DNA from 3 places in the Heyndrickxia faecalis genome. Region 1 is predicted to be linked to each of the others. Evidence: riboswitches for the same ligand, from Rfam matches in the RefSeq annotation. Region 1 holds a riboswitch; each other region holds the start of a gene.
The links. Region 1 has a riboswitch for S-adenosylmethionine ahead of ABR335_RS15280 (bifunctional homocysteine S-methyltransferase/methylenetetrahydrofolate reductase). Riboswitches for the same ligand answer to the same signal wherever they lie in the genome.

Region 1 (10,489 bases):
TCCGGTGTTTCGTGGTAATGCCCTTCTTCGTCGGGAAGCCCGGCGTTCGGGTAGCAGCTCACTGCCGTTTTGGCGAGCCCCGCGAGTGTGCGGATCGAGTCGGCCATGAACTCCGGGCCGGTCGCGCAGTTAAGCCCGACTGCGGCCGGCTGCATATGCTCGACGGAAATGTAAAATGCTTCAATGTTCTGACCAGCAAGCGTTGTGCCCATCGGTTCGATGGTGCCGGAGATGAGAAGCGGCAGTTTTTTTCCGGTTTCGTTGAATGCATCCGTAATGCCAAGAAAAGCGGCTTTGACGTTCAGCAAGTCCTGCGATGTTTCGAGGAGAAGCACGTCGGCGCCGCCTTTTATGAGCCCGCAAGCCTGTTCCTGGTAAGCGGTTTTGAGCGCGTCAAAAGTGGTGCCGCCTGTGACGGAGAGCGTCTTTGTTGTCGGACCCATCGAACCAGCGACAAACCGCAGCCGGCCGGGTGTGGAATATTTTTCGGCAGCCTGCTTGGCGATGCGCGCGGCTTCGATGTTGATTTTTTCAGCAAGGTGCCCGAGGCCGTACTCGTTAAGAACGATGGACGTTGCGCCAAAGGTATTAGTTTCGATGATATCGGCCCCCGCCTCGAGATATGCTTCATGGATCGAGCGGATGATATCGGGCGCTGTGAGATTCAAGTATTCATTGCAGCCTTCGTATGCTTCGCCGCCAAAATCCGCCGCGGTAAGGTGTTGCTGCTGGATCATCGTCCCCATCGCCCCGTCAAGGATGAGAATGCGGTTTGCAAGCTGCTGTTCAAATAACGTTTGCCCCATGAAAAATTCCCCCTTTGGTTGTACGTTTGATATTGAGATTGCGACGTACGGTAACATTTGGTACCTGGCTGGGTCGCGTTCCGATGCTGGCGGCGCCGGTGCCACTTTTGATTGAGTTTAAAGTGCATGCATCTCGCCGGGGCTGAAGCCGGCCAAGGTTTCGTTTTGCCTTCTTGAGCTCTTTTCTTAATCTTGCAATTGGACAGTGCTATCAAAGTTTCACTTTAATGAATCCGCCTGTACTTTTTTCGTTGCAGTCTCAGACAATGCCTGCGCCTTGCACTGCTGTTTTTTCGTGGATATAGCGCGTGCATTCCACCGTCAGTTCGTAGCGTTCGAGCGGCGTAATCAGGTAAATGCCGTTGAAATAGCCGAGGGCCGCGTCGATCAGGGTACGGCTGATCGCAAGGATTTCTTCACGCGCTTTTGCAGGGTCGCCATTTGTTTTTTCCATCGCCGCCAAAATTTCATCCGTCAGTTTGATGCCCGGCACTTCATTGTGCAGAAAGACCGCGTTCCGGTAGCTGGTAAGCGGCATAATGCCAAGATAGATGGGCGCGTCCAAATGCTTCGTTGCTTCATGGATTTGCTCGATTTTTTCCGTGCTGAACACAGGCTGGGTGATAAAATAATCGGCACCGTGGCGGATTTTGCGTTCCAACCTCCCGACCGTTTTATCGAGATTGCGGACGTTCGGGTTAAATGCAGCCGCGACGGAAAAATTCGTTTTCCGCTGAAGCGATTTGCCGGAATGGGAAATGCCATCGTTGAATTGCTTGATCATTGCGATCAGTTCCATGGATGACAAATCGTATACGCTCGTGGCTCCCGGGAAGTCGCCGATTTTCGTCGGATCCCCCGTGATGGCAAGCACCTGATCGATCCCGAGCGCGGCAAGGCCCATCAAATGCGACTGCAGCCCGATCAAATTACGATCACGGCATGTAATGTGAACGAGCGGCCGGATGCCATGTTTCTCTTTTAAAATCGCGGCAATCGCTGTGTTACTGATGCGCGGGCTCGCAAGCGAATTGTCGGCCATTGTGAGGGCATCAATGCCGGATGCCTGCAGCGCTTTTGCCCCTTCGAAAAAGCGGGCCGTGTTCAGCGTTTTCGGTGTGTCCAATTCGACAATGACGGAGCGGCGTTTTTTTACAATTTCATGCAACGGCGGTTCGTACTGCGCCGGAGCGGCTGCGATTTCGATTTTCGGCGGGCGGACCGTTTTTTCTGTGACAGGCAAAAGCCCCTGCACCCCTTCTGCGATTGCTTTGATGTGGGCCGGCGTTGTGCCGCAGCAGCCGCCGATCAGGCGCACACCCTGTTCGACAAGTTTTTCGGCGCATGTTTTAAAATAATCGGCGTTATTCGTAAATGTGAACCGGCCTTCCTCGTAATCTAAAAGACTTGCATTCGGGTATGCGGACAAAAAGGCACGCTTCGGTATCGGGATTTCTTCGAACGCCTGGATCATGTGGTGCGGGCCGAGCCGGCAGTTCAGGCCGGTCACATCGGCGCCGCGGTTTTCAAGTTCCTTGAATGCATCACGGACCGGGGTTCCGTTTTGGAGCACGCCCGGTTCGATAAGCGAGAACTGGGCGATGACCGGGACATCCGCTTCTTTTTTCGCAATGTCAACGACCGTATACAGTTCTTCCGCGTCAAAATACGTTTCCAAAAGCAGGGCATCAACTCCTTCGTCCAGGAGGTGAAAAATCTGCTCGCGGAACGTACGCTTGATTTCGGCAAGTGTTGCTTCGGTTTTGCGCTGGCCGCGGATACCGCCGACTGTGCCGAGTATAAATGTGTCACGGTTTGCCGCTTCTTTTGCAATCCGGACGGCCGCTTTGTTGATGTCTTTTACTTTTTCTTCCAGGCCATACTGTGCAAGCTTGATATAGTTGGCGCTGTATGTGTTTGTCTGGATGACCGATGCACCTGCTTCGATATAGGCGCGGTGGATCGCGTGGATGTCTTCCGGGTGGGTCAGGTTGAATGACTCATAGCATGTGTCGGCGCCGTATGCATACAGCAGTGTCCCCATTGCCCCGTCCGCAACAAGGATGCGGTTTTTTAACGTTTCGAGAAGGTCCAAATTTTTACACTCCCTTTGAATGATATGAAAAAAGCCTCCCGGAAAAGGAGGCAAGATGATAACATGCTCCTTATCTTTTCAGGTATACCTGTTGGATTTAGCACCGGGCCGTATGGGCTGGTTGCTGAGGTTTCATCGGGCCAAGTCCCTCCGCCTCTCTTGATAAGGCTATTCGATTGAACGTACTTAAAATTTTGACTTATTTATACTTTACACTTTGTCGGGTGACATGACAAGGGGGAAATTGAAATTCATATTGGATGCGGTTTCGCCCCTATTGTCTAATTGGCTTTCTTTTGTCTTTTTGAGCCTTCCAAAAGGACAATTGGCTCCTGGTACGGTTTTCTTTTGTCTTTTTGAACCCTTCAAAAGGACAATTTGCTCCTGGTCCGGCTTTCTTTTGTCTTTTTGAGCCCTTCAAAAGGACAATTTGCTCTTGGTCCGGCTTTCTTTTGTCTTTTTGAACCCTCCAAAGAGACAATTTGCTCTTGGTCCGGCTTTCTTTTGTCTTTTTGAGCTCTCCAAAAGGACAATTTGCTCTTGGTCCGGCTTTCTTTTGTCTTTTTGAGCTCTCCAAAAAGACAATTTGCTCCCGGTACGGCTCTCTTTTTTCTTTTTGAACCCTTCAAAAAGACAATTTGCTCTTGGTCCGGCTTTCTTTTGTCTTTTTGAGCCCTCCAAAAGGACAATTCGCCCCTGATCCGACTCTCTTTTGTCTTTTTGAGCTCTCCAAAAGGACAATTTGCTCCTGGTCCGGCTCTCTTTTGTCTTTTTGAGCTCTCCAAAAGGACAATTTGCTCCCGGTACGGCTCTCTTTTGTCTTTTTGAGCTCTCCAAAAAGACAATTTGCTCCCGGTACGGCTTTCTGTCTGCTACAAAAAAAAGAGCCGGAACCGGCCCCTGTTATTCATCCAAAAACTGTTTGATGGCTTCTATATTTTTTTCTTTGTCCACTTCGAGTGCGGCGCCGACGCCCGGATAGCTGACATTGGTATAGGTGCCGGCAACCGGTACGGTCATTGTTTTTACCTTGAGGTTGCCTCCGACGGCGTCTTTGGCGAGTGCAAGAATGTTCATTTTGCTCATGTTGGTGGCAATATACGGCTGGATGGTTCCGAGCAGTTTCGGTGCTTTGGCGATGCCGTTCACGCTGAAAACTTCGGATTGGAGCGCTTTAAGCACTTTTTGCTGGCGGGCAACCCGGCCAAAGTCGCCTTGTGCGTCATGTCTGAATCGTGCGTAGGCGAGCAATTGTTTCCCATGCATCAGCTGTTTGCCAGGATAAAGCGTCAAGCCAATGTTTTCCGACATTTTATGTTCCACGTTCATTTCAATGCCTTGAGGCGCCAGGGTATCGACAATTTTAACAAAGCCTTGGAAATCGACAAGTGCATAATATTGCACATCAATGTCAAAATTGGCTTTGAGTGTTTGACGCAGCAATTCAACACCCTTTTTTTGATTCTTCAGATTGCCAAGATAATAGGCTGTGTTAATTTTATAGTTTCTATACCCCGGGATTTCGGCATAAATGTCACGCATAATCGAAATGAGCTTCACCTGGTTATTCTTCGGGTCATATTGGGCAATCATGATGGTATCGGTTCTTGAATCTTCTTGCCCGCGCCGATCAATTCCAAGAAGGAGAATGTTGGTGCGGCCATTTGCATCCTTTTTACCGTTAAATTCCAGATTGTCCATATTTAAGGCATCATTCGGGTCTGTCTGATGAACGCCAGCGTAGTATTGATAGGCTGTGTAACCCGCGCCGGCGACGATGAGCAGTAAAAAGAGCATAAGGAACACTCTGCGCCAGCGGACTCTTGACCGTTTTTTCTTTTTTTTCGCTACTCTTGACTCCATAGAATCCCTCGTTTTAGTAGTCTGTCTTCATTATTATTATCTAAAAGCGGCAATTTGTCACGAAGATTTTGATGAAATTTTGTTATTTTTGTCGAGATCATAATTTGTGGGGGATTTCACATAACTTTCATCCAAAGTTAAGGCGTTTTTTATTTTCCAGCGGTATATTGATGTTTGTCATCAGGTAAGAGCTTTTGTTGGTTCGTCTGCTTTGTGCAGGCGTTTTTTTATGGCCGGAGACGTGGAGGTCTTAAGCATTTATTAAGTTTCGGCAGGTATCTTTTTCTTTGCAAGAGAGCTTACAACCTACTTTTTTATATGCCCCCTTTTTTAGGCCGCCCTTGTGCAGGCGGTTTTTTTCTGGGCATAGTGGGCAAGCCTGCCTCTTTTCGGAATTTCGGCCTGTTAAGGTTGTTTTAAGCTTTCGGCGTTATCCTTTTTCTTGTAATCAGGCAAGATGAAAATCCGGCTTGCTTTTTCATCCATGTTAACCCCCTTTTTTGGCCGTCTGCTTTGTGCAGGCGGTTTTTTTCTGGGCAAAGTGGGCAAGCCTGCCTCTTTTCGGAATTTCGGCCTGTTAAGATTGTTTTAAGCTTTCGGCGTTATCCTTTTTCTTGTAATCAGGCAAGATGAAAATCCGGCTTGCTTTTTCATCCATGTTAACCCCCTTTTTGGCCGTCTGCTTTGTGCAGGCGGTTTTTTTGGTTAAGGATTTTGAACAATTATAGCAGCTAATCTGTATCTTTGATTTAGTGGGAGTTAGCCGTTCTTGGGATCCGAACCGCACTGTTTCCATTCTTCCCTCATCTATGGAAAAAGCCCGGCCCCCTAAATAGAGGGTCAGGCTTTTTTTTTCTTGCGGTACATCGAGTAAGCGATATAAAGCACAATGATAATGATCGCGATAATGGTCACCGGCTTGACATAAGGAGCCGCGACGTCATCAATTTGTGCCCAGTTTGATGCGAGACGTTCACCGAGAAAGATAAACAGCACCGCCCACGGAATGGTCGCAAGCAGCGTGAAAAAAATGAACTTGAAATACGACATTTTGGCAATGCCGGCCGGGATCGAAATGGCCTGGCGGATGACCGGGATGAATCGGCCCGTAAAAATAACACCGGCGCCGTACTTGTTGAACCATTCTTCCGCGACATCGAGATGCCTTTCGTGAATCAGCAAATATTTGCCGTACTTTAGCAAGAACGGGCGCCCACCGTATGCACCGATCCAGTATAAAATCAGTTGGGCAATCAAAATGCCAAGTGTGCCCGCTGCAATGGCGCCGAAATAATTGATCTCTCCCCGGGAAATTAAATAGCCGGCATAGGCAAGGACAATCTCGCTCGGGATAATCTCAATCGCAAGCCCGATCGCAACACCGAAGTAACCCAGATCAGCGAGTGCTGTTAAAATTTGTGTGACAAAGTCTGAGAACATGTTTCCCCTCCAACATTTGCTTTCTTATCCATCATATCATACGGAAAATTTCCAGCAATAAAATATTTAAGCCAAGCCAGACGCCGCCGAATACGTAACCGCCCGCAATGTTGCTCGGGATTTCAAGGCCGAAATAAATATGGCTGACAGCTGCGAACAACAGAACAGCTAAAAGAAGTACATCCATAAACGTATGGACCCAAAACATCTCAGCGTGCCGGACAACGAGATATGTAAAATAGCCGTAAATGATCAGAATCATCATCGCCTGGTCGCTCGGAAATGAGAAGACAAAGTGGGAAAACGTCGGAATTTCCGTTTCCGACATCCGGTGGAACACTTCATGCAGCACATTTTGATACAGTTCCCCGCCGATTGTGACGAGCAGCATAATCAAAAACTCGTGCGTGCGGTCTTTGCCTTTCCAAATGATCCAAAGTACCGTCAACACCATGACGAGAATGAGCGCCTGCCGCGAGCTGAGCGCCAGCATCCCTTTCATGACGCCTGCCCAATGGTGTTTGAACAAAAGCGATACGATTAAAGAGGTCACCTCGTTAAAGTCACTGAAATCTTCGCTGAAAAGGTTTTGAATCATTGTGATCATTAACACAATCAAAAACAATGTCACCAGCGTGGTGCCGATGATCACAAACTCGGCGCGGACCCGGCTGCGGAAAATCATGAAAACGCGCCGGAGCACCGCCATCATCGCCCAGAAAATCTGCTTATGGAAATAGCGGAACACATAATACGCGATGATTAAACCGGCGCTTACAATACCGCCTATGACGAGATATTTTTTGACCGCTTCGTGAAACTGCTCCCACTGCGGGCCAAGCAGCTTCCCGAGGGAAATAAACGTGCTTGTCCAAATCAAAGCGCCGGAATAGGCAAAAGTGGCAAATGACCGGAATGGCAGTTTCGTAATTCCGGAAAAATAGCCGGTGATGTGGCGGACACCTGGTATAAAATACGCGACGATAAGCAATTTATTCCCATATTTATTAAACCAGCGCGATGTTTTTTCAAGCTGGGACGGGCCGAGATGGATAAAATGGCCGTATTTATGTAAAAACGGGCCGCCGAGCCGCTGCCCGATAAAATAGGCCGTTGTCATGCCGACAGATGTACCGGTGGCGGCAATGAGAATGCTCAAGATCCAGTTGAGCTGCCCCTGGTGCACCATATAACCGGCATAGCTCATCAGCACTTCGCCTGGAAGCGGAACTGCAATCATTTCGAGCAAAAGTGCCAAAAGCAGCACAATATATCCATATTGATCGACGTATGATGTCACTGACATTTGTATCCCTCTCTTAAACGGCGTCAATAAAAACGACCGCTTTTGTTTGCATAAAGTTCACTCTTCTTACAGCCATTTTCGGGCATGAGGATGGGTTTGTCAAAAAGGTTAAAACTTGATATTTGTCAATTTTATGATAGGCACTTTGCAGGGAACCATCCAGGTTTAAAACCAGCTTCTTTCCCGGACCCAGCGTGTTCCCGCACCCGTTTTTCGTTAAGTTAAGAATCACGTTTTCTGCTTTCGGCTGCTGTATAAGTTGAACTAAACATTCCTACTTCTGTATGTGTAGCCATCGTAATTGATTTTAACGCGAAAAATTTAGGTTCATTTTATATATTCACCAGGCTTTGGGGAGTTTTTTACATGAGGCTTATTGTTTCGGTTTCCGTATTTTGCCAGGGAACAATCAAGATTCAGTATTTATTTTATCCGCTTTCGGCCATGATACTTCACCCGTCTCCGTATGGTTTTTACACCTGTAAATTTTATTTGAGATTTGGAAGGTTCACGACTTCCCTGTTGTGATGGCCCAGGGAAAATTTTACAGTTGTGGGTGAACGGGGATTAGAAGAGGGCGTGAATGATCAAGTCCATTTTAACGGATTTATGAAAGAAGTCTCCCATCCTCATGGCCAAAGAGCAGGTGGGAGATCATTTCAAGCATTCGCCTGACTGAATCGCAATGGTAACTACGCCCAATCACTGTCTGCCTTTAGGCTTGTGTGCCGGATTGCCTGTTTCCGCTGCGATTTGATTGCTGAAAATTTGAGAGCCATTTTTCCACGTTTCCATAAAACTTGTTCAAGGCATCTGCCGCTTTTTCACGGTTTTCTTTTGATTTGAAGTATTGGTAGCCGGCAAAGCCTACTACCGTATAGAAAAGTAATTTTTTCACCTTAAAAACCTCCCTTTCTTTACTCCCTCTATTTTATATGAAAATTCAATGGATTGGAAGAACTTTACCCGACCGGGGACCCATTGGAACATTTCTCATTTTACTTTTTTTGTTTGGGGGTGGCACCGTTTCACTGTGCATTTCCTCTCATTTTCATTTTTTCGTCTTTATTTGGGGATTTTTTAGGGCCATTTCTGTCACGGGTTTGCCAGCTTTTTCAGCGAAGCACAGCAGTTCCCCTGGACAGAGATTGTTAGCTAGTTACTTTTAGTAAGTTCACAATTCATGTATAATGGTTAAAAAGGGTTTTGTTGATATAGCCCCGGAATGCAGGGTTGATAAGAAAGGTGCGTTACAAAAATGGGAAACCAAAGTTTATGTCCGCGTTTCGAAAAGGCGTTTCAGCTATTGGGAAAACGCTGGGTTGGCGTGATTATCCGTGTCCTTTCTAATGGGCCGATGCGGTTTAACGAAATGGCGGAGCTTATCCCGCATATCAGCCAAAAGGTGCTTTCGGAGCGGCTGAAGGAGCTGGAAGACCAGGACATTCTTGTACGGGAAGTGTACCCGGAAAGCCCTGTCCGGATCGAATACCGGTTGACAGAAAAAGGCGAGGCGATCAAGCCGGTCCTTGATGAAGTGCAAAATTGGGCAGACAAATGGGTTGATCTTGAAAGTGAATAATAAAAGGGGTTGCTTCCATTCTTTGGAGCAGCCCCCTTGTTTTTTAAGAAAAGAAAACACCAAGCAAAAGCGGAATCAGAATAATGAGCCCGAGGATAATCCAGCCTGCCGGGTGCGCAAAGTTAAGGGTCCAGCCGCTCCCGAACCTTTTTTCCACCCATAAGGAAGGATCGTTGCGATTGAAGTAAAAAACGCCGAGTTTCCAATACGCATCGTCATCATACTGGAAGCGGCCCTGAACGGCACCATTGCCTACGCGGATGCGGCTGCCGCCCTGCCCGGTGATAACCGAGAGCAAAACCGCCCCGGCCACAATCAACAGGACCGCGCCCATGCCTCCGTACGACAACCAGGCAATCGGGACCGGCACAATAAAGGAAAGCTGAATGGCAAAAAATAGTAAAATCATAAGCAAGCCTGTAATGATCATAAATGCTGACCATCTGCGCCGGAAACGGACATTTTGCTCGAGGGAGGCTTCCGGTCTTTCGGCATTGAGCTGCTGTTTGCTTCTTGCAATCATCGTATTCAGCCAAATGAACAGGATAAGCAAGAACAGCTGGACAGTTGGCAGTTCAAACACGGTCCGGTACGATTTTTCCACCCAGTCTGTCGGTGTACCGTTAAAATCATAATGCATGGCGATCCGGTCCGGAATCCGTCCGTAGCACAACCATGTCATCAGGAAAGTGGCTGCTGTCACGCTTGCATGGATCAGAAACCATGCGTTGGAAAAAATGAGTTTCTGGCTCCGGAATTTCGGGTCGACGATGATCGCCTGCTTTTTCCCAGTTGCCCAGTTCCGCGTCTTCTTGATTGCCTTCATTTTTCGGTGAAAATAAAGATAGATAAGAAAATTACCGGCAATGTCAACAAGGACTGCGAGAGCGAAACCAGTTTGAAGCAACTGGCTTGTGCTTACAGCTATGAACAGGGCGGCTGCCAGAAGGATGCTGAAGACAATAATGACTGCGGCGTATTGTTTCCTCAGTTTTTTCAGTTCAGGATCCAGGTAGGCTGCCTCTGGGATGGTGACCCCAAAACTTTCCGTTCTCCTTGTAATGTACGGTGTTATTGCCATCATGACGGCAACCAGACCGAAAAAGATCAATACCATTATGGTTTCCATTGTTCTCCCACCTTTTGAATGTCGTTGTATAGCTTTTCACATATTTTTAAAAATTGCTTTTCGTCCAGGCCGCGACAGATCGCTTCACTGATGAGCGGGCGCAGTTTTCCCGTAAGGCTTTCAAGATACGGTTCATCGGCCGGGGGCATCTGTTCAGGCTGGATGACAACCCCTTTTTGCCGGTGGATCTGGATAAAGCCTTCCTGCTTCAAGATTTGGTAGGCTTTATTGACCGTGTGCATGTTGACACCGAGGTCGGATGCCATCG
Region 2 (10,489 bases), 1.0 Mb from region 1:
AGGGGATCCGTCCGCGCATTTTCCTCTTCTTTCGGCCCATCGCGGAGCACAAGTTAAATAGAACGACATGTTCAAATATGGATATTCAGCGCTTCGGCAACCATCCCGGGACACATATTAAACAGAACGGCGAGATACTACGATGAGTGGTGTCCCGCCGTTTTTTGCATTTTGCTTTGGTGTGAAATGAGGGTGGATCTGTCATCCGGCGATTCCATTTTTTTGTATATCAATATTCCTTTTTTTCTGCTAAAATAGAATAAATGCTTTAGCACTGAAAAGCGTTTATCTAAAACAGAAAAGTGAGATTGATAGAAATGGAGAAAAACAAACATCATTTGCAAAAAGGCTTATCACCAAGGCATGTCCAGTTCATCGCATTGGCCGGGATGATCGGAACCGGCATTTTTAAAGGCAGCTCCGATACCGTCAGCCTTGCCGGCCCGAGTGTTGCCGTTTCTTACCTGATCGGCGGCGCACTTTTATTCATTGTCATGTCAGCACTTGGGGAAATGGCGCTCGTCCACCCCGGCTTAAACGTCCAAAATCTGATCCACAAAGCATTCGGCAGCCGGGTTTCTTTCATTATTGGCTGGCTGTACTGGATCAACTGGGTCATTGTTACAGTTGTGGAACTGCTTGCAGCCGGGAGCTTCCTGCAATTCTGGGTTCCCCAAGCGCCATTGTGGCTACTCAGTTTGCTCTGTGCTGCTTTCGTGGTCGGCATCAATTTAATTGAAGTGAAGTACTACGGCGAATTTGAATTTTGGATTGCCGGCATTAAAATTATCACGTTGATCGTTTTTATCCTGCTTGGTGCTCTGATTTTATTCGGTTTATTCCCCGGGACATCTTCCACGGTGTCTAACTATACCGCGCACGGCGGTTTTTTCCCGAACGGGCTTCACGGTACGTTCAGCGCTTTTCTGATCGTTATGTTTTCATACGGCGGCGCGGAACTAATCGGCGTTACCGTTTCGGAAACGAAAGACAGCGAAAAAGTGCTGCCGCGTGTCATTAAACAGACCGTTGTCCGTGTCATGCTTTTTTATATTTTGCCAATCCTGATCATTTGCGGCATTATCCCATGGAACCAGGTTTCTTCCGTGGAAAGCCCGTTTGTGCAGGTATTCAGCCGCACCGGGATCCCTGCTGCCGCCCATGTGATGAATTTTGTGCTCTTAACGGCCGTTCTTTCTGCCGCCAATTCCGGTATTTATGCCACTTCGCGCACACTGTTTAACATGGCGCAGTCCGGAGAAGCGCCGCGCGCCTTTTTAAAAATTTCCCGGAAAGGCGTCCCGCTCACCAGTATTTTGCTGACCTCGCTGTTTATTTTAGCCGGCGTGATTCTGGCCTATCTTACGCCGGATGAGGTCATCAGCTATTTGATGACCATCCCGGGATTTACCGTCGTCCTTGTCTGGATCGCCATCTGTGCAGCCGAACTGCGGCTCCGGAAGTCGTATGCAAAATTGCCTTCCTTCCGTGTAAAAGGGTATCCTTTCATGGTCTGGATTGCGCTGCTTGCACTCTCGGGCATTTTCCTGTCCTTTTTGCTGGGCGGCGGCAATCCGATTGGAACAAGCGTCTGCCTCGCTATTTTAATCGTGCTGGTCGTCCTGTCACTGAGAATCAAAGGAAAGGAATAGGCTCCAGCAGGCTGTGTTGATAAAACCGGTTCACTTGGGCAGGGAAAGGACAGAAATCAACTGTGCGATAAGCGGGCACAAACAAGCGGGGTTGATTAAACCGTTTTCTGGGCGGGAAGGGGGCAGGCACGGGTGTGCAGCTCGTACAAACTGCCAGAATGGGACGGCCTGCTAACCCGTTTGGACTCTTTTTCGTTTTGTGAAGCAAATGAAAGCGGCCATGATGCCCCGCCTGATCCTGATGACCTGCTTTTTAAAACCAATCCAGCGTAAAGAAAAAAACTCCCGACAGAGCGTGATCTGATGGGAAGTTTTTTTCTTTATCCCCCCATTCGTATAAATCCGATAAAAAAACTTGAAATAATTATATTGACTTCCATTTATTTTCTGATAAAATTTTAAACAACAACATAACTTATCAAGAGCGACGGAGGGATCTGGCCCTATGAAGTCCGGCAACCTGCAGCGAGCAGCAAGGTGCCAATTCCAGCAAAATGGGTACCATTTTGGAAGATAAGCGCTTATCCTTTACTCGCTGTCTTTCCGTAAAAATGGCGGAAAGATTTTTTATTTCTGCAAGGCCGGCCGTTTGAACCAGGATAGGCCCTGATGCGTATAATTCCTCTACATCAGGATGAATCAAATTTATGGATGAAGAAAGCGGGGAACATGAACATGCAAAAATTAATTGTCTTAGCACTTGTCGGCCTTGCCGCGCAATTGGTGGATGGATCTCTTGGAATGGGTTACGGGGTGACTTCAACCTCACTTTTGCTAGCTTTCGGGATTGCGCCGGCTGTCGCGTCAGCTTCTGTGCATTTGGCGGAAGTTTTTACAACGGCGGCTTCCGGAGTTTCACATATGAAATTTGGGAATGTCGATAAAGGGATCATTTGGAAACTGGTTGTACCTGGAGCTGTCGGCGCCTTTCTCGGGGCAACCGTGCTTAGCCATCTTCCTGCAAGCACATTAAAACCGTACATTTCTATTTTTCTGATCGCCCTTGGCCTCTATATTCTTACCCGGTTTCTGTTCAATACGCGCGGGGCGTCGAAAGTCAAAAAGCAAACCAGGTCAAACATATTTTTTATCCCACTTGGCTTTGTCGCAGGATTTTTTGATGCAACGGGGGGCGGCGGCTGGGGCCCTATCGCCACACCGGCTTTGCTGTCCAGAAATGACATCGAACCGCGGAAAGTGATCGGCTCGGTGGATACTAGTGAATTTGCTGTATCCTTGGCATCAAGCATCGGTTTCCTCTTATCCCTCGGCGCTATGCAAATTAACTGGATTTGGACGATCGCCCTCATGCTTGGCGGCCTGATCGCCGCGCCGATTGCAGCCTATCTGGTTAAAATCCTGCCGGCTCATTTGCTGGCTGTCATTGTCAGCGGCATGATTGTGTTCAGCAACGTGCAAACTTTATTAAAAATGGCGGGCGCCGGTAGCGGCTGGTACGGCGTTACCTATACAGCCATTGCGGCAATATGGGCCATCCTCATTTTCTATACAATCAGAAGACACAAACGGGCAGTTGCCAGCGCCAGCGTAAGCGTCACAGAATAAGGAATGTTTTCGGGCAAGGGATCCATTGCCCGGATTGTTTTTACCCAAACAAATTTTGGCAAAGAATGAACATAGACGCTTCTATTTGAAGGAACAGTGCCTTTTTTGCTCGCTTCCTTAATGTAGAGGCGCTCTATGTTAAGAAACAACGTCTTTTTACCGCGCTTCCTTTACGTAGACGACCTCTATGTTAAGAAACAACATCTTTTTACCGAACTTTCTTAACGTAGACGGCCTCTATGTTAAGGAACAATGTCTTTTTACCTCGCTTCCTTAATGTAGACGCACTCTATGTTAAGAAACAACGTCTTTTTTGCTTGCTTCCTTTACGTAGACGGGCTCTATGTTAAGAAACAGCACCTTTTTCGCTCGCTTCCTTTACGTAGACGGGCTCTATGTTAAGGAACAACGCCTTTTGACCTCGCTTCCTCAACATAGACGGCCTCTATGTTAAGGAACAACACCTTTTTTGCTCGATTCCTTAACATAACCGGCCATGTCGCTACCACACAGCACCAGCAAAAATTATCCATCATAACTTTTTTCGAGATAGCACGCCTAAGTGAAGGCAGCCGCAACTCTTTTAGTGACAAACAAAAAGCGTTCTGCATGAAGATCGATCAGAAATTTTTTGCGGATCCAAACATAGCTTAGCCCCTGCCACATATATATCATTTAAATAGAGGCAAAAAACATGGCTTAACCCGCGCCCCGTCCGGTTTGCAACCCCTGTTTATGCCGCTGTCCGCCATGCCCGCTATCCCTCCCCCGTCGGCGAAGTGTTTTATGTTTAAAATGTAAAACCTGTTTTGCTATAATTATATTTACTGGTATTTTCCATTTTTTGAACGGAAAGAACGGTGTGTCTATGAAAACATTGATTTCGTCGCTGCAGTGGATGGCATTTATGATCGCCGGGTCGATCGCGGCCCCGATTGCGATTGCGGATGCTTTCCATTTCAGTGCGGGTGAGACTGCCCTGTTTGTGCAGCGGACGCTTTTTGTGCTCGGGATCGGCGGACTTTTGCAAGGCATTTTCGGCCACAGAATGCCGATCAATGAAGGGCCGGCCGGGCTGTGGTGGAGCGTGTTTGCCATTTATGCAGGGCTTGTCGGCAGCTTGTACAGTTCAAGCACTGAATCTCTGCAATATTTGGCAGGCGCACTGATTGTAACCGGCATCTTTTTCTTTCTACTCGCTTTTACCGGCTTTGTGGACCAATTAAATAAACTGTTTACGCCGGTAGTAACATTTATCTATTTGCTGCTTTTGGTGCTGCAGTTGAGCGGCTCTTTTATGAAAGGGATGCTCGGCATTACGGGTGCCCATCAGGAAGTCCGGCCGCTTGTTGCCGTTTTGAGCCTTGTCACCGTATTGCTTACATTCTATTTTGGCCATGTAAAGAAACCGTGGGTCAAGCAATATTCGATCATGCTCGGCTTGATTTGTGGCTGGATTTTGTTCGCGCTTTTCGGTGAAGCACCGGCTATTACATTTGGGGAAAGCTGGTTCTCTCTTCCCGCTGTGTTTGATTTTGGAAAACCGCGTTTTGATTCCGGTGCCGTCACAACCGGTGTATTCATCGGGCTTTTGTTAACTGCGAATATGATTACGTCTGTGCGCGTCATGGGAAATGTGACGGGAGTCCGCCAAGAGCGGGTGCGGAGCAGTCTGTTCATATCCGGCATCAACCAGCTGCTTGCCGGCATCTTTTCCGCTGTCGGTGCGGTTCCGATTGCAGCAGCGGCAGGCTATGTTGCACAAACCGGTATAAAAGTGCTGAAACCATTTTTGTATGGTGCTTGTTTCGTTTCCATCATTGCTCTGCTGCCACCGCTCGTGCATATCATGTCTGCGATTCCCGCGCCGGTTGGTTATGCCGTTACCTTTGTGGTCTTCACACAATTGGTTGGCCTTGCCTTAAATGATCTTGAAAAAAGCCCGGACAAAGAGATTGCCCACACAACAGCAGGCATCTCCTTCCTGGTCGGAATCGGGGCGATGTTTTTGCCGGCTCATGCGACCGAACATTTGCCAATGATGATCGCTACTTTTTTAAACAACGGCTTAATCCTTGGATCTGTGGTCGGCATTTTGACAGAACAGCTGCTGATTTGGAGGAAAAAAAGAAATACGCAGGAAAACAGCATCCGCGAGCAGTAAATCTCGGGAATGCTGCCAAACAGCAAGGAGGCTCTGCTCCCATTCGCACGGGGCACCAACCGGATGGCACCTTTGTTGCAGTCATCCAAATGGCCTGGGGCGTTCCAATTCAATAAAAAGGGGCACAGGACTTGATCGCCGAATCCCTTGCCTCCGTACAACGTGAGCCTGTTGCGGCGGTCAGGGATATAAAAAATGCCGGGAAATTCCCGGCATTTTTTATATCCGCTTCCGTTTTTCCACACACGATTACAGATCGGCTTCCTCGAGCAGCCCTTTTTCGATGCAGGTGAGGGCAGACAGTTTTATCGTCCGTTTTTCAAACCGGATGGCAAGGGTGTCACCATCAATATCAACAATTTCACCATGACCAAACACACGGTGCTGGATTTTTTTACCGGCCACAAAAGCGGATGCGTCCTTAATGGCATTCGGGTTCTGCGGGATGGAGACCGTCTTTTTGCCGATCCGGACAACTTCTAGGTCTGGTTTCGTTTTTTCCGCCTTTTCAACATTGTTGACAATTCCCTTCACCGCTGCCACAAACGGTGAGTCCATTGCCCGGCTTCCGTTGCGTTTTTCATAGCTGACCATTTCCAGTGACTTTTTCGCGCGCGTCATTGCCACATAAAAAAGACGGACCGATTCTTCCATCAGTAAATCATCTTCTTTTTCATCGTTACCCGGAATGATCCCATCAACCAAGTCAATCATATACACCTTTTCAAACTCCAAACCTTTTGAACTGTGGAACGTCGAAAGCGTCACAGCATGCCGGCCTTTGTTCCCTTTCGCCGTTTTTAAAATGTGCGCCAAGTGCTTCAGCCTTGCAGCAAACTCTTCCATTGTCACAAGCGTGTCCGCAATGTCTTCGAGCGTATTTAAAACGCCAATCAAATACTCTTTCCGGAATCCGAATTTCTTGCACATGTTTTCGAGGGCTTTTTCATAGCCGAGCCTGTCGCGGATGACTTGAATCGCATCCAGCGGCGGCATGCCCCGCATTTCCCGGAGCGTCTCCTTTACTTTACGTACTTTTTGGACCTGGTAATCCTTCAAATTTGCATAACGCACCAAATTGTCAAAAACAGACTGGTTATTATGGATCCCCTTTACCGCTTCCATCTGTTGTTTCGTAATATAACCGTCCAATTTCGAATGGACCTGCGCGAGGATATCCGCCCGTTTATCGGTAAACGTGAGCCGCATCACATTCAAAATATCCTGGACAACCCAGTGAGAAAAAAAGCGATTGTCGGTATCTTTGAGATAAAACGGAATCCCTTCCCGGTCAAATTCGTTGATCAGGGCAATCGAAGACATATTGTTCCGGTACAGCACGGCAATTTCTGAAAAATTTTCGGAAACGACAATGTTCTGGGCCAAATATTTTGCCTGGTATTTATAATCCGGGAGACGCACAAACCGGATCGGCCCGGCAGGCGGGTTTTCCGTGAACATGTTTTTGTCATAGCGGTGCTTGTTGCGCTTGATAAACTGGTTGGCAGCCGTAACAACCTCTTGAGATGACCGGTAATTTTGTTCCATAAATAGGGCTTGCTGAACGAATCAGATTCTGTCAGATACAAGCCAAATTACGGTTATTAAAATATAAAATAGTGTTGTGCAAAAATTTCAAAAAAAGAACCCTGAGCTTCCGCTCCAGATTCATTATAAGGAATTGAAGGGCTACTACTGTTTCACTGGTCTCCTGAAGGCGTGCTCGAATAAGGCCTAGCCCATACTTGCGCTTGCCTTCGCCAAATTTGCTTTCAACGGCATTACGTTCGGAGGCATCCTGCCTTGCCACGCGTTCTAAGGTTTTGTCTTCCGTTTTGGATGGGCGTCCCAACCTTGGCCCACTCAGACGAATGCCAAGAGATTTACAGTATGCTAGGTTGTCACGGTTTCGGTAGATTTTATCTGCTAAAATCGCTTCTGGATAAAATCCGAACCGGTTGTAGTAGTTCTCAATAGATTCTCTAAGGGTGATCCCTTCATTGTAATTTTCCCAGTCGAGTTGCTCAATCAAGGCATAGCCATCTACAACGCTAATGGCGACTTTTGAGCCGAATTCCACGTTCGCTTTTGCCTTGCCACGCACAATTGGACGGACATGCGGCTGGGAAATGCTCACAATCCGGTGGTCAATCCGATGTGTTTTCTTTTTGTACATTTCTGCCTGTTGGCGGTAAAGTTCATGAATCACGAGGAGTTGTCGGTATTCATCTTTGCTCAAAAGAGACAGGGAGCTTTGGGAAATGAGATTTCCAATGATCTCCAGATTCCGTTTCACATATCCAAGTTGTTTGCCGACAGCTTTCCGGATTTTCCGGGCTCCAGCTTTGCGTTGCTTAGCGACAGAAAGATAGTCCCTGCGGGCTCTTTTTCTGTAGGTCCGTGGCTTTGGTAATTTTCCTTTGTGCGGTTCATGCAGTACATCAATGATATGTTCCAGTTTCTCACGGGCTTCGTTCAAAAGCCCCAGATCAGTAGGGTAAGCAATATCAGCCGGTGCACAGGTTGCGTCCAGAATGAGCTTTCCTTTGTTCTTCGTTTTAGGAGAAGCCGATCCAGTTGAATTCTCTTCCGAAGCAGGACCGGAAGGTTGATGATCACCACTACTATGATCGTCATCATCATGGTGATCATCATCGTTGTCATTTTCCTTAGATGCTTCTTCCGATTGGCGTTCTTGTTCTTCCAGAACAATCCATTCATTCAGTTCATTGATGATGTTTGCACCCAAACGTTTTCTAAAACGAGTCATCAGAGAATGATCGAATGGGGCTTTTTCCTGGAATTCAGGCAACCCGATAAAATACTGAAGATACGGGTTTTCCGTGATCTGTTCGACTGTTTCCCGGTCAGATAGCCCAAGCCGTTCTTTGATATAGAGAGCCCCAAGAGCAACTCTGACAGAATAAGCCTTTTCACCTTTGAACTTTTTCTTGAAGGACTTGGCATACTTTTCTTCAGCCTTCCACCAAGGGATTAATTCAGCAAGACGGACCCAGCGATTTTCTTTATTTAATTTTCCACCGAATGGTAGAAAAAAATCTTCTACAAAAGTTAATTGATGTTCAGTCTTTTTGTACATCGTAACGGCCTCCAAGTGCAAGGTTTTTTACACGTTTCCTATAAAATCCTTACACTTTATATTCGACAAAAGTGGCCAAAATCCTTGTCAAATCTGGAATTTTTGTTTATTCAGCAAGCCCTAAATAAAATTTTCGCATCCGGATACACTTTTTTAAAATTCAGCAAGTAGGACGGCTCCGCACCCCGCCAGCTGTATATCGACTGGTCATCATCGGCGACAACGCACAAATTGCGATGCCGCCGCACAAGCTTTTCAACAATGGCATGCTGTACCATGGACGTATCCTGGCTCTCATCCGTCAGCACATAGTCATAACGCCCCTGATACATACGGAGAAGATCCGGATCACGCCTTAATATTTCATTCGCATATATCAGCATATCATCAAAATCAAGAAGCAGCTGTCCGGTGCCCTGCTTTTTAAACGTCTCATACTCCTTTAAAATCCGGGCAGCTTCCGGCACACTCGTCGCAACCTTCCCCCATTTTGTAGGCGGGATCATCTTGTTTTTGATGTAGCTGATATACGTCTGCAGTTCCTCCAGCTGGTCTTCCGTGATCTTCTCTCCATGAATGGCCTTGTACACATTCCGCAAGATTTTTTTCTTATGGTACGGTCCTGCCTCGCCTTCAATCAGCAAGAAAGGGACATTGGTCCGTCTGAAAAATACGCGGACGAGTTCAAAGGCAAGACTGTGGATCGTTGAAAAATCAACGGGTGGAAGATTCGGAAAAAGCTTTCGGAACCGGTCTTTCATGTCAGCGGCAGCGGCCCGGCTGAACGTAATGGCTTTAATCCGTGCAGGCGCCACCCCTTTTTCTTCAATTAAATAACCGATCCGCATGATAATTGTCGTCGTTTTTCCGGAGCCAGGAGAAGCCAAAAGCAAAAGCGGACCTTCCGTTTGCTTTACGGCCTCTTGCTGCACTGCATTCAGCACAATTCCGGACTTCTCTTTTTTACGGGTAAAAAAGTCTTGGTTCGTGTTCATTGCCATTGCTCCGTTCCAAATGCTTTGATTTAATAGTAGCATATTGAGTGGAGTGTTGGCATAAAATCTACCTATTCAGTTTTGACAACGGTCTCCTATGTATAAAAATTTTCTCGATCGCATTGGAAGCCTGCCTTCAACATCTCACAATCGAGAAAAACTTGACACATCTCTCGTCATAAAAAGTTTTGCCTATGACGGCGTTTTCGAATATCCTCCCCTTTTTTCATTTTCTATAAAAGAAAAATTTCTGCATGCATGCCGAAATTCCTTTTAAAAAAATCAGAAGGGAAAGGTTTTGGATTTCCAAGTAAACATGCCGGCTGTACTGGAAATCAAGGTACCCGCTCCGCCTACGCGGTGTACCGATGATGGCCACGCTTGCCATCCCCGCTGATTTTAGCGTACCACCGATTTGTTAAATTATGATGAAGAGGGATTAAAGAATTTACAAAGATGCGGAAAGAACGGGGATATGTATCCCGTGCCCCGAAAAAAGGGGAGCGGGGAAGGCTTACCAGCTGGATTTCTTTACGCCCGGAATCTCGCCTTTATACGCAAGTTCCCGGAAACAGATGCGGCAAAGTTTGAATTTCCGGTATACCGAATGAGGACGCCCGCACCGCTCGCAGCGTGTGTAAGCCTGAACTTTAAATTTCGGCTCACGTTTTTGTTTGACAATCATAGATTTCTTTGCCATGACGTTCGCCTCCTTTCTATGTGCTAACAGTTTATTTTACTATAAATTCAATAGAAAAGATAGTGGTATATTTTGGCAGATTCTTTCTAAATCATTTTACAAATAACATACCTATTGTTGGCTAATACCGTTTTTTGGAATTATAATTTGACCCGATTGTTTTCCTGGTTTCGGGAGCCGTGTTTATCGCAATAACATCCTCACTTATTCAGAATACAGATGCTCACCGCAAAAAAAGCAGGCCCAACTAAGCCTACTCTACTTTAAAACTCATGAAATTTTTTTTGCCTTAGATTTCGCCCAATTTCTAAA
Region 3 (10,489 bases), 1.2 Mb from region 1:
ATCAAAAAGAAAATGGGATTCCAACTAGAACAGCCGCAATCTTAGAATTGTTGAGAAAAGGATTGGAAAAATAACTTTGGCTAAAGCCAACCGAAATTCATCTCCCACCTACTCATTGGTGCTACTCGCACCTTCACATTCCTTGAGGATGGGAGACTTCTTTCGGAAAGCCGTTAAAAACCGGACGGACGATTATCATGCAATTTTGTTTGAAACCCGTCTGCTCGGGCAAAAAGCGGTGTGCATCAGTGGCGAGGAAGCAGTCAAAATGTTTTATGACCCGGAAAAATTCAAACGAAACGGGGCTGTGCCGAAACGTATTCAAAAAACGTTGTTTGGCGAAAATGCGATCCAGACGCTCGATGGAAAAGAGCATCTCCACCGGAAAGCGCTGTTTTTATCGCTGATGGGGCCGGATGCGCAGCAGCATTTGGCACAAATGGTCCGGGCAGCATGGGAAGCGCGCATCCCCGAATGGGAGCAAAAAGACCGTATTGTTTTGTTTGACATCCAACATGTGAAAAAGAAAACGCCTGCCGGTTAATGGCGGGCGTTTTCTTTTTTCTCAATCGTCGCTTCCCAAAATGCCGAGAATTTGCAAAATGTAAATAAACAGGTTGATAAAATCAAGGTACAGGCTTAAAGCCAAAAGCGGGACCATTTCCTCGGAAATGCCATGGTGCTTCATTTGGTTAAAGTCAAAAACAACATACAGGGAAAAAACAATCGCGCCAATGAAGGAGTACGCGAGCATCCCGGTTGAGGTTAACGGGCTGAAAATGCTGAATATTCCGATGAAGATCAGCGCCAACAATGCGACAAGCAATGCGGTGCTTAAAAAGCCAAGATCCCTCTTGGTAACGGCCCCAATAACGCCCATCACGGCAAAAATGCCGAACGTGGAACCAAAAGCGAGCAGGACGACCTCAGCACCGGCCTGGGATGCATAATAAGCTACAATCGGATATGTCGTAATACCGGAAATAAAGGTGAAAGCATAAACGAACAAATACCCGACGCTCTTTTTCCTTCTTAACCAGAAAGCGGCGATGACCATTGCAATTTCTGCAACCATCAGCGGCATCATAAGCGCAGGCGGAATGAATCTCCCCGTATATAAACCCGCCGTTGCAAACAGCAGTGAAACGGCAAAGACGCCAAGCACTTTCTGGAATACAGGCCTTGATTGTATGGCCTCCATAAAATCCCTCCTTTGTTTTTCTTATTACTATTATATTTTCACATCGCCCCTGATTTCAATCTTTCCGTCCCATTTTAAAAAATTTTGCGAATGCCCTTGACAAAAATGGGTGGAACATTTAAAGTGTATTTAAACTAAATAATATTTAAAATTCTTATCCAGAGAGGTGGAGGGACTGGCCCTTTGAAGCCTCGGCAGCGGTCTTTTTTAAAGAACTGTGCCAATTCCAGAAAGCAATTGCTTGAAGATAAGAAGAGCGGACGGTTCTGTTTTGCAATCCATACCTCTTCTTATTGCCGAAGAGGTTTTTTTAATGGGCCCATGCAGCTAAAAGCAATTTCTTTCTGCGCACAGCAGCTGTTTTAAAAAATATGCAGAAAGAGGGAATCATGATGACAAAAACATTAACAAAAGCGCCGTACAGGGCAGACATTGTCGGAAGCTTTTTGCGCCCGGCCCGGTTGCACGAAGCGCGGGAAAAATTTGCAGCGGGAACCATCCCGGCCGAAGACTTGCGTGCAATTGAAAATGAAGAAATCCGCCGCCTGGTCGGCAAACAAATTGAAGCCGGCCTCGAAGCGGTAACGGACGGAGAATTCCGGCGGAGATTCTGGCATACGGATTTCATGGAACATTTAAACGGGGTAAAAGGGTACGTGCCGAACCATGGATACCGGTTTGTCGGCATCGAAACGGAAGCTTATGACGTCCGGGTAACCGGAAAAGTCTCCTTTAACCCGGACCATCCGCACATAAAAGATTTTATTGCGCTGAAAGAAATCGCCGGGGACAGGGCGGTTGCGAAAATGACTATTCCAAGCCCGAATCAGTTTTTCAATGCCGGAATCCGCAATGAAGACATTTACCCGGATCTTGAAGAATACGCAAATGATATTATCCAAACTTACCGGGATGCGATCAAAGCTTTTTATGATGCCGGCTGCCGCTACTTGCAGCTGGATGATGTTTATCTTGCCGGCCTGTGTGCACCGAAACTGCCGTTTGCAGACAGTGAGCTCGAAAGGGAAAGATTGATTGATCTCGCTTTACATGTAGCAAACAGCGTACTGGAAGGCAAGCCGGATGATCTGACCATCACAACCCATCTGTGCCGCGGCAACTACCAGTCGAAATGGGCTTTTGAAGGTCCGTATGATAAAATTGCCCCGAAAATCTTTGCAAATGAAAAAGTAGACGGGTTTTTCCTTGAATACGACGATGAGCGTTCCGGCGGGTTTGAACCGTTGAAATACATTCCGGAAGGCGGGCCGAAAGTCGTGCTTGGCATTTTCACATCGAAAAAGGGAGAGCTTGAAGATAAAGTGCTGATCAAAAACCGGATTCGGGAAGCATCCAGGCATGTACCGCTCGAACAGCTTTGCATCAGCACCCAGTGCGGCTTCTCCTCCACCCACCACGGCAATCTTTTAACAGAAGAGCAGCAGTGGGACAAAGTAAAATATATTGTGGATACCGCAAAGGAAATTTGGGGATAAACCGGGAAAACCCGCTGGGCAGCCAGCGGGTTTTTTATCATGATGCAGGCACGAATCCCTTTCCTGTCTGCTTGTTCATGATCGAAGCACACATCCCTTGCTTTAATGCGAATGCTGGGCACGACCGACATTTCCCCGAACCCCGTGTGCGTGGGCTGCTTCTTCAGCCGGCGATTTAATGAAAAGCGTAATCGCAAAAGAGACCAGGCAGAGAATCGTAATCGCATGGAATGTCGGCATAAAGCCCCCGAGAAGGGAAGCGATGACCGATCCGGATAATGCGCCGATGCCGAAGCCTTGGTAAATCACTGAATAATTGGCGCTTTGATTTTTCAGGCCGAAGAAGTCTGAAATAATAGCCGGAAATACGGTGACATTTCCGCCGAAACCGAAAGCAATCGCAGCAACACAGATAAAGAACAGGGCGAAATTTAAGTGGGCATAGCTCAAAATGGAAACCGCAACGGCCGTCGCGAGCAGCGTCCCTGATACCACTTTCATTCTTCCCACATGGTCTGATAAACCGCCGAGAACGAGCCGCCCGATGGTGTTAAAGACGGCAATCAGCGCCACTGCATTGCTGGCCGTCGCAACATCCAGCCCGACAAGCCCCGTGCCGATGTCTTTAACAAGGCCGATCAGATATAAACCGCTCATACACGCCGTGAAGAACACGATGAATAAGAGGTAAGCTTGTTTCGTTTTGAGCATTTCTTTGATGGTAAAATCTTTTCCGGCCGGCTGTTTGGACACAGTACCGGATGTGGTTGTATTTTCTGCTTCTTTCAAGAGGAAAGATCCGCCGGTGATCATGGCAATTGCAATCACTCCCCAGCAAAGAAAAGCCTGTGTGACACCAAACGAACTGAGGACGGCACCGTTTATAAACTTAAATACCAGGCTGCCGGTCCCGTATGCCCCAACGGAGATGCCTGAAACGAGGCCTTTTTTATCCGGAAACCATTTCATTAAATTGGATAAAGTCGTGATGTAAGCTGTCCCGTCAGCATAACCGACAATAAGGCCTGCCAACAGATAGAGCATCCAAAGTGAAGGTGCAAATGAACTTAAGATTAATCCTGTGCCAAGCAAAATGCCGGAAAAAGCAACCAGGCGGCGCAGTCCCCATTTTGCCTGCAATTTTGTCGCAAACAATGTCGATACTGCAAGTGCCAGGCTTAAAATGGAAAATGTCGTCGATACTGCACTCAATTGCCACCCGAATTTATCAACAAGCGGCTGGTTAAATAAACTCCATGTATAAACAGTCCCAAGCCCCATTTGTACAATCATCGTCCCTAATACAATCAGGCTGCGGTTTGCTTTTCGTTCTAACATGTCCGGTTCCTCCCGTTTCTTCTGTCCTTTTCTACAGTTCAAATTATAGTACGAAAATAAGGAGGGAACGCATTTTCGGAACGAGAATGCTTTAAAAAGGAATAAACGGTATACAGAAAGGAATGGATGGCACAGGAACAAACCGCTTCTTGAAACTTTCCCGCGCAATGTCCATAAAAGATGGCATATGGATAAAATCAGGTATTCCAATTTATGCACAATCTTCCTGAAAAACGGTATTGCCGGAAGCAGGCCATGCCCGCTTTTTCGGCGCAACACCTTGGAGGATGGCAAATTGGAAAGCAGGCAACTTTTCACACGCGAACGGCCGCAGTGCGCAAAGTAGGCCATGCTATTTTTCACGCCTGCCCCGGCAAAAAAGGAAAAAGCCGGCATACACTTTTCGTGTTCATGCCAGCCGCTTTTCCTGCATGGCTGGGCGCTTTATATTAAAAATGCATCAGCGCTTTAAACTGTTTCACATTTCTTCTGCTTACCGGTATTTCCGCGTCCATCCCGTTTAAACGGAGCAAATACGTTTGATTGAACCACGGCACAATTTCCCGGATCTTCGTTAAATTTACAAGATAAGACCGGTGGCAGCGAAAGAAAAGATCCTCAGGCAAAAGGGACTGGAACTCGGATATCGCCATGGGCATTTCAAACGTTTCCTGTTGTGTATAAACAAGCGTGATTTTTTCCTGAGCGGCGCAGTAAAAAATATCGTTTGCATCCGCCACAATAATTTTCTCGCCCTTGCGCAAGTTCACCCGCTCTTTCCGGTGCAGCCCGCCGTTTCGCGGCACAGCCCCTTCTTCCCCCAGCAATGAATGCTCTCTTTTATACGCAGCCTCGAGCCTTTTCAACATGGCGGCAATTCTTTTTTCTTCATACGGTTTTAAAATATAATCAAATGCTTCTAGTTCAAAAGCCTGGACGGCGTGTTCCTTATAAGCCGTTGTAAAAATAATATACGGTTTATGCGCAAATTTGCTGATGCTGCCTGCCAGCAGCATGCCATCCAGGGAAGGAATATTAATATCGAGAAAAATCGCATCTGTTTCATGTTCCTGCAAAAATTTCAACACATCCAGCCCATCTTCAAAACAATCGGTAATTTCAATCTCACTGTACGTTTCAATCAAATACGCCAATTCTTCACGTGCCGGTATTTCGTCTTCCACTATAATGGCTTTCATATTCTCCCACCTTCGGAACCTCAAAATAAACTTCTGTTCCGGGATTCAGCCTTCTAATGACCAGACCGTTTCCATAAATCAGTTTGACACGGCGATGGACATTATAAAGGCCAATCTGTGTGACCGGCATATTATCCTGATAAACATGCTCAATCACTTCTTCCGGAATGCCTGCCCCTGTATCCGTCACACTGATGCGTACTTTATCTCCTGCCTCTTTGACGGAGATTTTTACGACTCCTGGCCCTTTTACTTTTAAAATCCCGTGGTTGATCGCATTTTCCACAAGCGGCTGGATAATTAGGCTCGGGATCAGCACGGATACGACGTCAATCTCATATTCAACCTGCAGGCGGCTGCCGAACCTCGCTTTTTCAATCTCAATATAGTCGCGTACTTGCTGCAGTTCTTTATTAATATCAATAAAATCGTCGGTCAATTCAAGATTATAACGCATAAAACCGGATAAGTTCATGATTAATTTTCTTGCTTTATCGGGATTTCTGCGGGTCGTGGAAGCAATTGCATTTAGCGCATTAAACAAAAAATGCGGGTTGATTTTTGTCTGGAGCGCCTTCCACTCCGCTTTATTGGCTTCTTCTTTGATTTCTTCGATGCGCGAAATTTCCATGAGCGTCGAAATCATCTGGGCAAGGCCGATTGCCATTGTCTGCAGGGAATAGGTGATTTTGTTCGCTTTTTTATAATAAATTTTCAATGTGCCGGTGACTTCATCCCGCTCTTTTAACGGAATAATCAGCAGGCACTGGATCTGCGGGGTCTGCTGGTCTTGGATATGGTTGCGGATCGTGATTTCCCCGCTTTTGATCGCAGTTTTTGTCAGATCACTGATAATTTCATGACCGATCTGGTACCTTTCCTGCCCGAATCCGACATAAGCCAGGATTTTTTTCGTATCGGTGATGGCAACCGCATCGGCGCGAATCTCGTTTTTAATAATGGCGCAGATTTTTTCTAACGATTCTGCATTGATGGCGCGGAAATAAGGCATCGTTTTATTGGCAATATCAAGCGCCAGTTTCGCCTGTTTTGCCGCCACAAATTCCTTCTCGCCCTCCACGCTTTTAATCAGCAGAACAATCAATCCGATATTGACGTCCCCCGCGATCATCGGGAAGGCAATTTTGGACACAATATCCACACCGGTGCTGAACGGGTGGGCAAAAACAAGAATCAAAAGCATGGTTAATATTTCACAAAACATCCCGGCTGCGATCCCGACGAACCAGCGCCAGGAATTTTTCACTTTCCTGCTGATCAGGCCGGAAATGACGCCGGCTGTAATACTCGTAATCAAGCACGGGATGGATGTCACCCCGCCAATATCTATTAAATAACGGTGCAACCCGGAGACAATGCCTGTGATAATGCCAACCCACGGGCCGAACAGGATGCCGCCTGATACGATAGCAATAATCCGCACGTTGACAAGCGACCCGTCCACCTTAATGCCAGAGTAAGTCGCAAAGATTGCAAAACTGCAAAAGACGGCAGTGATAAAACTCAGTTCAAAAACAGACGGCTGCTCTTGTTGAAAAATTTCTTTAAAACGCGGAATTCGCGTGATAAAAAATAAGCAAGTTAATAAAAGGGCAGCCCTCTCAAATATTTCCAGCAACATTTCAAATGACGTTTCCACCGTGCTACCTCCCTCGCGAATGCCGGAAACCGCCCCTTTAAGGCCGGGCCTGGCGCCTGTTTTTTCATGTTTCCTAACTCCAGTTTACTCGATTCCCCGCGCAGTTGGTATGAAATTTAATGGAATTTATGGCGGCGGTTTTTTGTAAACGCAGAAACCCCGTTCTATATAGAAGACACCGGCTGAAAATATGCCGGAAAAACGCTGCAAACGCGGGCTGTGCAGCAGGATGCTCAAACGCATCGAACGGCAAAAAAAATTGCAGGCATCCCCTCCCGCAATCTTTCAGCCGTTTTCCGGCGCGCTTTACCCCCAATCCTGTGACAAATCATAAGCAAGCGGCGTTTCAATGATCTTTTTCACTTCAGCGGGATCATCCGTTTTGCCCAGCGCCCACATTAGTTTCGGCACGATCGCTTCCGTATTCATATCCCCGGAAACAATCACCGGATATTGCGCGACTTTTCTTCCGACTTCATACAAATACAAATCATGCCCTTCTTCCAAGCATTGCGTCGAAATCATAACAACAATCCCGGCATCGGTCAATTCCTTGATTTTCGGCAGCAAGTTGCGCCCTTCAAACGGCACCCCGCCGTTCCCGAAACTTTCAATGATCACCCCGCGGTAATGTTCCTTTAAAAAATCAAAGATCTCCGGCTTTGTGCCCGGGTGCAATTTTAAAAGAAAGACATCCGGTGACAGGCTTGTCTCAATATGAAACGGCTGCTCCGGCGGTTGTGGCCTCCAATGATAGTGCACCTCGTCCCCTGCTACATAAGCCACATACGGATGATTGATGCTTTCAAACGCATCGTAGCTTTTCGTCCGCATTTTCACCGCCCTTGTGCCCATGATCACGCGCCCGTCAAACACGACAAAAACGCCGCCAATCTCCTCGCAGGCAAAGCGGAGGGCGTTGAAAAGATTTTTCTTGGCATCGGTCTTTTTAAAACTGATCGGCACCTGCGAACCCGTCAGCACAACCGGCTTATTCAGGCCCTGCAGCATATACGACAAGGCTGCCGACGTATATCCCAATGTATCCGTTCCGTGTGTAATCAAAAAACCGTCATACTGTTCATAATGTTCCGCAACTGCTTCCGCAATCTGCACCCAATGTTCCGGCTGCATGTTTGTACTGTCGCGGTTCATTAATATCTTTGCGGTGACATCGGCAGACAAAGCAGCATGCTGAAAATATTTCAGCAAGTCTTCTCCCGAAAGCCCGGGTTTCAGCCCTTCATCCCCCTCAACGGAAGCAATGGTCCCGCCTGTTGCCAAGAGCAAAATTTTTTTCATTTGTGCCACCTTCATTTCTAACTGTCTCGGAAACCAATATAGGTTATTATATGTTTTTTACTGTGAACGTTCAATTTTTTGACGTCTTCAACTCATTGGGTAAAAGCCTTCTGCATCAGAATTTTAACCTGTTCTTCAAATTCAATAAAGACTCTTTGTACCCTTTAATCATCCAGCAATTATTGATATCATATCCATGGGAAGATCTCTCTCTAGATGTTCATCTAGCTGTGTACATTTAGATAATAGAGTGTCTTCCCTTTTTTCCATTCATTTGCTCCTTCGAGTAAAATTTTACACATACCCTCGCATCTCAACCATTTTTCAAACATGCCTATGCTTTTGACACGGCGGCCAAATTCAGGCAAAAACGTTATCTTCGCCTCCGGTACCATTCGCCCTTTCCAAAAGCCTTGATGGCTCATATTCTGTTAGAAATGCACGGCATCAATTGATAAGGGAGTGGGGAGTTTGAGCCCAAATTTAGAAAAGTTTGTTGACCGCCTGCCGCTCGCGGAAAAAATCCGACCGGTGCGGGAAGAGGGCGGGATCGCATATTATGAAGTCACAATGGAAGAATTTTGGCAAAAGCTGCACCGGGATTTAAGGCCGACAAGATTATGGGGGTACAACCGCAGCTTTCCCGGGCCGCTTTTTGACGTACCACACGGGAAAAAGATACGGGTGAAATGGACAAATCATTTGCCGCAAAGACATTTCCTCCCGATGGACACCACCATCTTAGACGAGATGGGAACAGACTTTCCGGAAGTGCGAACTGTTGTGCATCTTCACGGCGGGGAAACTGAACCGGACAGCGACGGCTATCCGGAAGCCTGGTTTACACGCGATTTTAACAAAACCGGGCCGGACTTTAAAAAAGAAGTGTATGAATACACAAACAGCCAGCGTCCCGCCACTTTGTGGTACCATGACCATGCGATCGGCATTACGCGCCTCAATGTGTATGCTGGTCTGGCCGGCATGTATATCATTCGCGACCCAAAAGAAAAGGCTTTCCATCTGCCATCCGGCAAGTACGAAATTCCGCTGCTTCTTACAGACCGGACTTTCAACAATGACGGATCTCTTTTTTATCCGCGCCAGCCGCAAAATCCGGGACCCGAAACACCGGATCCCTCTGTCGTGCCGTTTTTTCTCGGCGACACGATTCTTGTAAATGGTAAAGTCTGGCCCTATTTGGAAGTGGAACCGCGAAAATACCGGTTCCGGATTGTCAATGCCTCTAACACGCGGGCCTATCGGTTATACCTTGATTCCGGCCAGGCTTTTTACCAGATCGGTACGGACGGCGGGCTGCTCAGGCGGCCGGTGCAAGTTGAAAATCTGGCATTGGAACCGGCAGAACGGGCGGATTTGATCCTTGATTTTTCCGAATATGCTGGGCAGACGATTCTTTTAAAAAATGACCTCGGTCCAAATGCCGATCCGGCCGACCAAACCGGCGATGTGATGCAGTTCAGAGTTGTGCTGCCGGTTGCCGGAGAAGACACAAGCCGCATTCCGCGGTCTTTATCTTCCATCCCGGTTCCTTCCAGCCATAACGTAAGCGCCATCCGCCATTTAAAACTAACCGGTGCAACCGATTCATACGGGCGCCCGCTGTTGCTGCTGGACAAAAAAAGATGGATGGATCCGGTCACGGAAACACCAAGGCTCGGCACAACCGAAATCTGGTCGCTTGCCAATACAACGGCTTTTACCCATCCGATCCATATCCATCTTATCCAGTTTCAAATTTTGGACCGCCGCCCATTTGACTTAGATTTATATAACGAAACGGGTCAAATCGTATACACCGGCCCTGCCACCCCGCCGGAACCGAACGAACGCGGCTTTAAAGATACCGTTGCCGCACCGGGCGGGCAGATCACCCGCGTCATGATGCGGTTTTCCCCGTATGCCGGCGACTACGTGTGGCACTGCCATATTCTCGAACACGAAGACTACGATATGATGCGGCCGTTCCAAGTCATCGATCCGGATCTGCCGGCGTCAGACGGCCCCCTTTTGGATTAAAGGCTGCTTTCAAACGAATGGAGCCCAACATCGGCTTGTAAAACTTTAACCGAGCGGAGATTTCTAAGCTGTTTTTCAAATAAATCACGCAACCTCAATCCAGCCGGCGCCGGTAATTTTAACGAAATTAAAAGTTGTTTTTCAAGTAAATCAAGCCCGAAAACCCCGGTTCCCCGGATAAATCGTCATAAAATGCCATTTATCCGGGAACCAAAAAAACGGCAATAAAAAAAATTGTCACATGCAAGTTTAG

Region 2: linked by a shared signal. The riboswitch ahead of ABR335_RS03330 (sulfite exporter TauE/SafE family protein) and the one ahead of ABR335_RS15280 (bifunctional homocysteine S-methyltransferase/methylenetetrahydrofolate reductase) in region 1 are both predicted to bind S-adenosylmethionine.
Region 3: linked by a shared signal. The riboswitch ahead of ABR335_RS03985 (5-methyltetrahydropteroyltriglutamate--homocysteine S-methyltransferase) and the one ahead of ABR335_RS15280 (bifunctional homocysteine S-methyltransferase/methylenetetrahydrofolate reductase) in region 1 are both predicted to bind S-adenosylmethionine.

What each region holds. Positions count from the first base shown of each region.
Region 1 covers NZ_CP158453.1:3,198,447-3,208,935, forward strand. Annotated here, with positions in the region: gene metH (methionine synthase) at 1-806, opposite strand, end outside; gene ABR335_RS15280 (bifunctional homocysteine S-methyltransferase/methylenetetrahydrofolate reductase) at 1,066-2,901, opposite strand; SAM riboswitch class I at 2,969-3,070, opposite strand; gene ABR335_RS15285 (hypothetical protein) at 3,319-3,738, opposite strand; gene ABR335_RS15290 (LCP family protein) at 3,805-4,764, opposite strand; gene ABR335_RS15295 (DedA family protein) at 5,605-6,204, opposite strand; gene ABR335_RS15300 (VTT domain-containing protein) at 6,236-7,510, opposite strand; gene ABR335_RS15305 (hypothetical protein) at 8,226-8,408, opposite strand; gene ABR335_RS15310 (winged helix-turn-helix transcriptional regulator) at 8,769-9,092, shown strand; gene ABR335_RS15315 (DUF1648 domain-containing protein) at 9,136-10,221, opposite strand; gene ABR335_RS15320 (GntR family transcriptional regulator) at 10,209-10,489, opposite strand, start outside.
Region 2 covers NZ_CP158453.1:716,268-726,756, reverse strand. Annotated here, with positions in the region: gene ABR335_RS03335 (amino acid permease) at 318-1,652, shown strand; SAM riboswitch class I at 2,065-2,172, shown strand; gene ABR335_RS03330 (sulfite exporter TauE/SafE family protein) at 2,262-3,218, shown strand; gene ABR335_RS03325 (purine/pyrimidine permease) at 4,087-5,382, shown strand; partial or broken gene ABR335_RS03320 (3'-5' exonuclease) at 5,632-6,936, opposite strand; gene ABR335_RS03315 (IS5-like element ISBco3 family transposase) at 6,962-8,482, opposite strand; partial or broken gene ABR335_RS03310 (ATP-dependent helicase) at 8,605-9,477, opposite strand; gene ABR335_RS03305 (type Z 30S ribosomal protein S14) at 9,992-10,177, opposite strand.
Region 3 covers NZ_CP158453.1:868,700-879,188, reverse strand. Annotated here, with positions in the region: gene ABR335_RS04000 (hypothetical protein) at 1-74, shown strand, start outside; gene ABR335_RS03995 (hypothetical protein) at 149-544, shown strand; gene ABR335_RS03990 (Bax inhibitor-1/YccA family protein) at 566-1,201, opposite strand; SAM riboswitch class I at 1,353-1,455, shown strand; gene ABR335_RS03985 (5-methyltetrahydropteroyltriglutamate--homocysteine S-methyltransferase) at 1,594-2,697, shown strand; gene ABR335_RS03980 (L-lactate MFS transporter) at 2,800-4,035, opposite strand; gene ABR335_RS03975 (LytR/AlgR family response regulator transcription factor) at 4,485-5,234, opposite strand; gene ABR335_RS03970 (sensor histidine kinase) at 5,194-6,894, opposite strand; gene ABR335_RS03965 (asparaginase) at 7,201-8,196, opposite strand; gene ABR335_RS03960 (multicopper oxidase family protein) at 8,668-10,236, shown strand.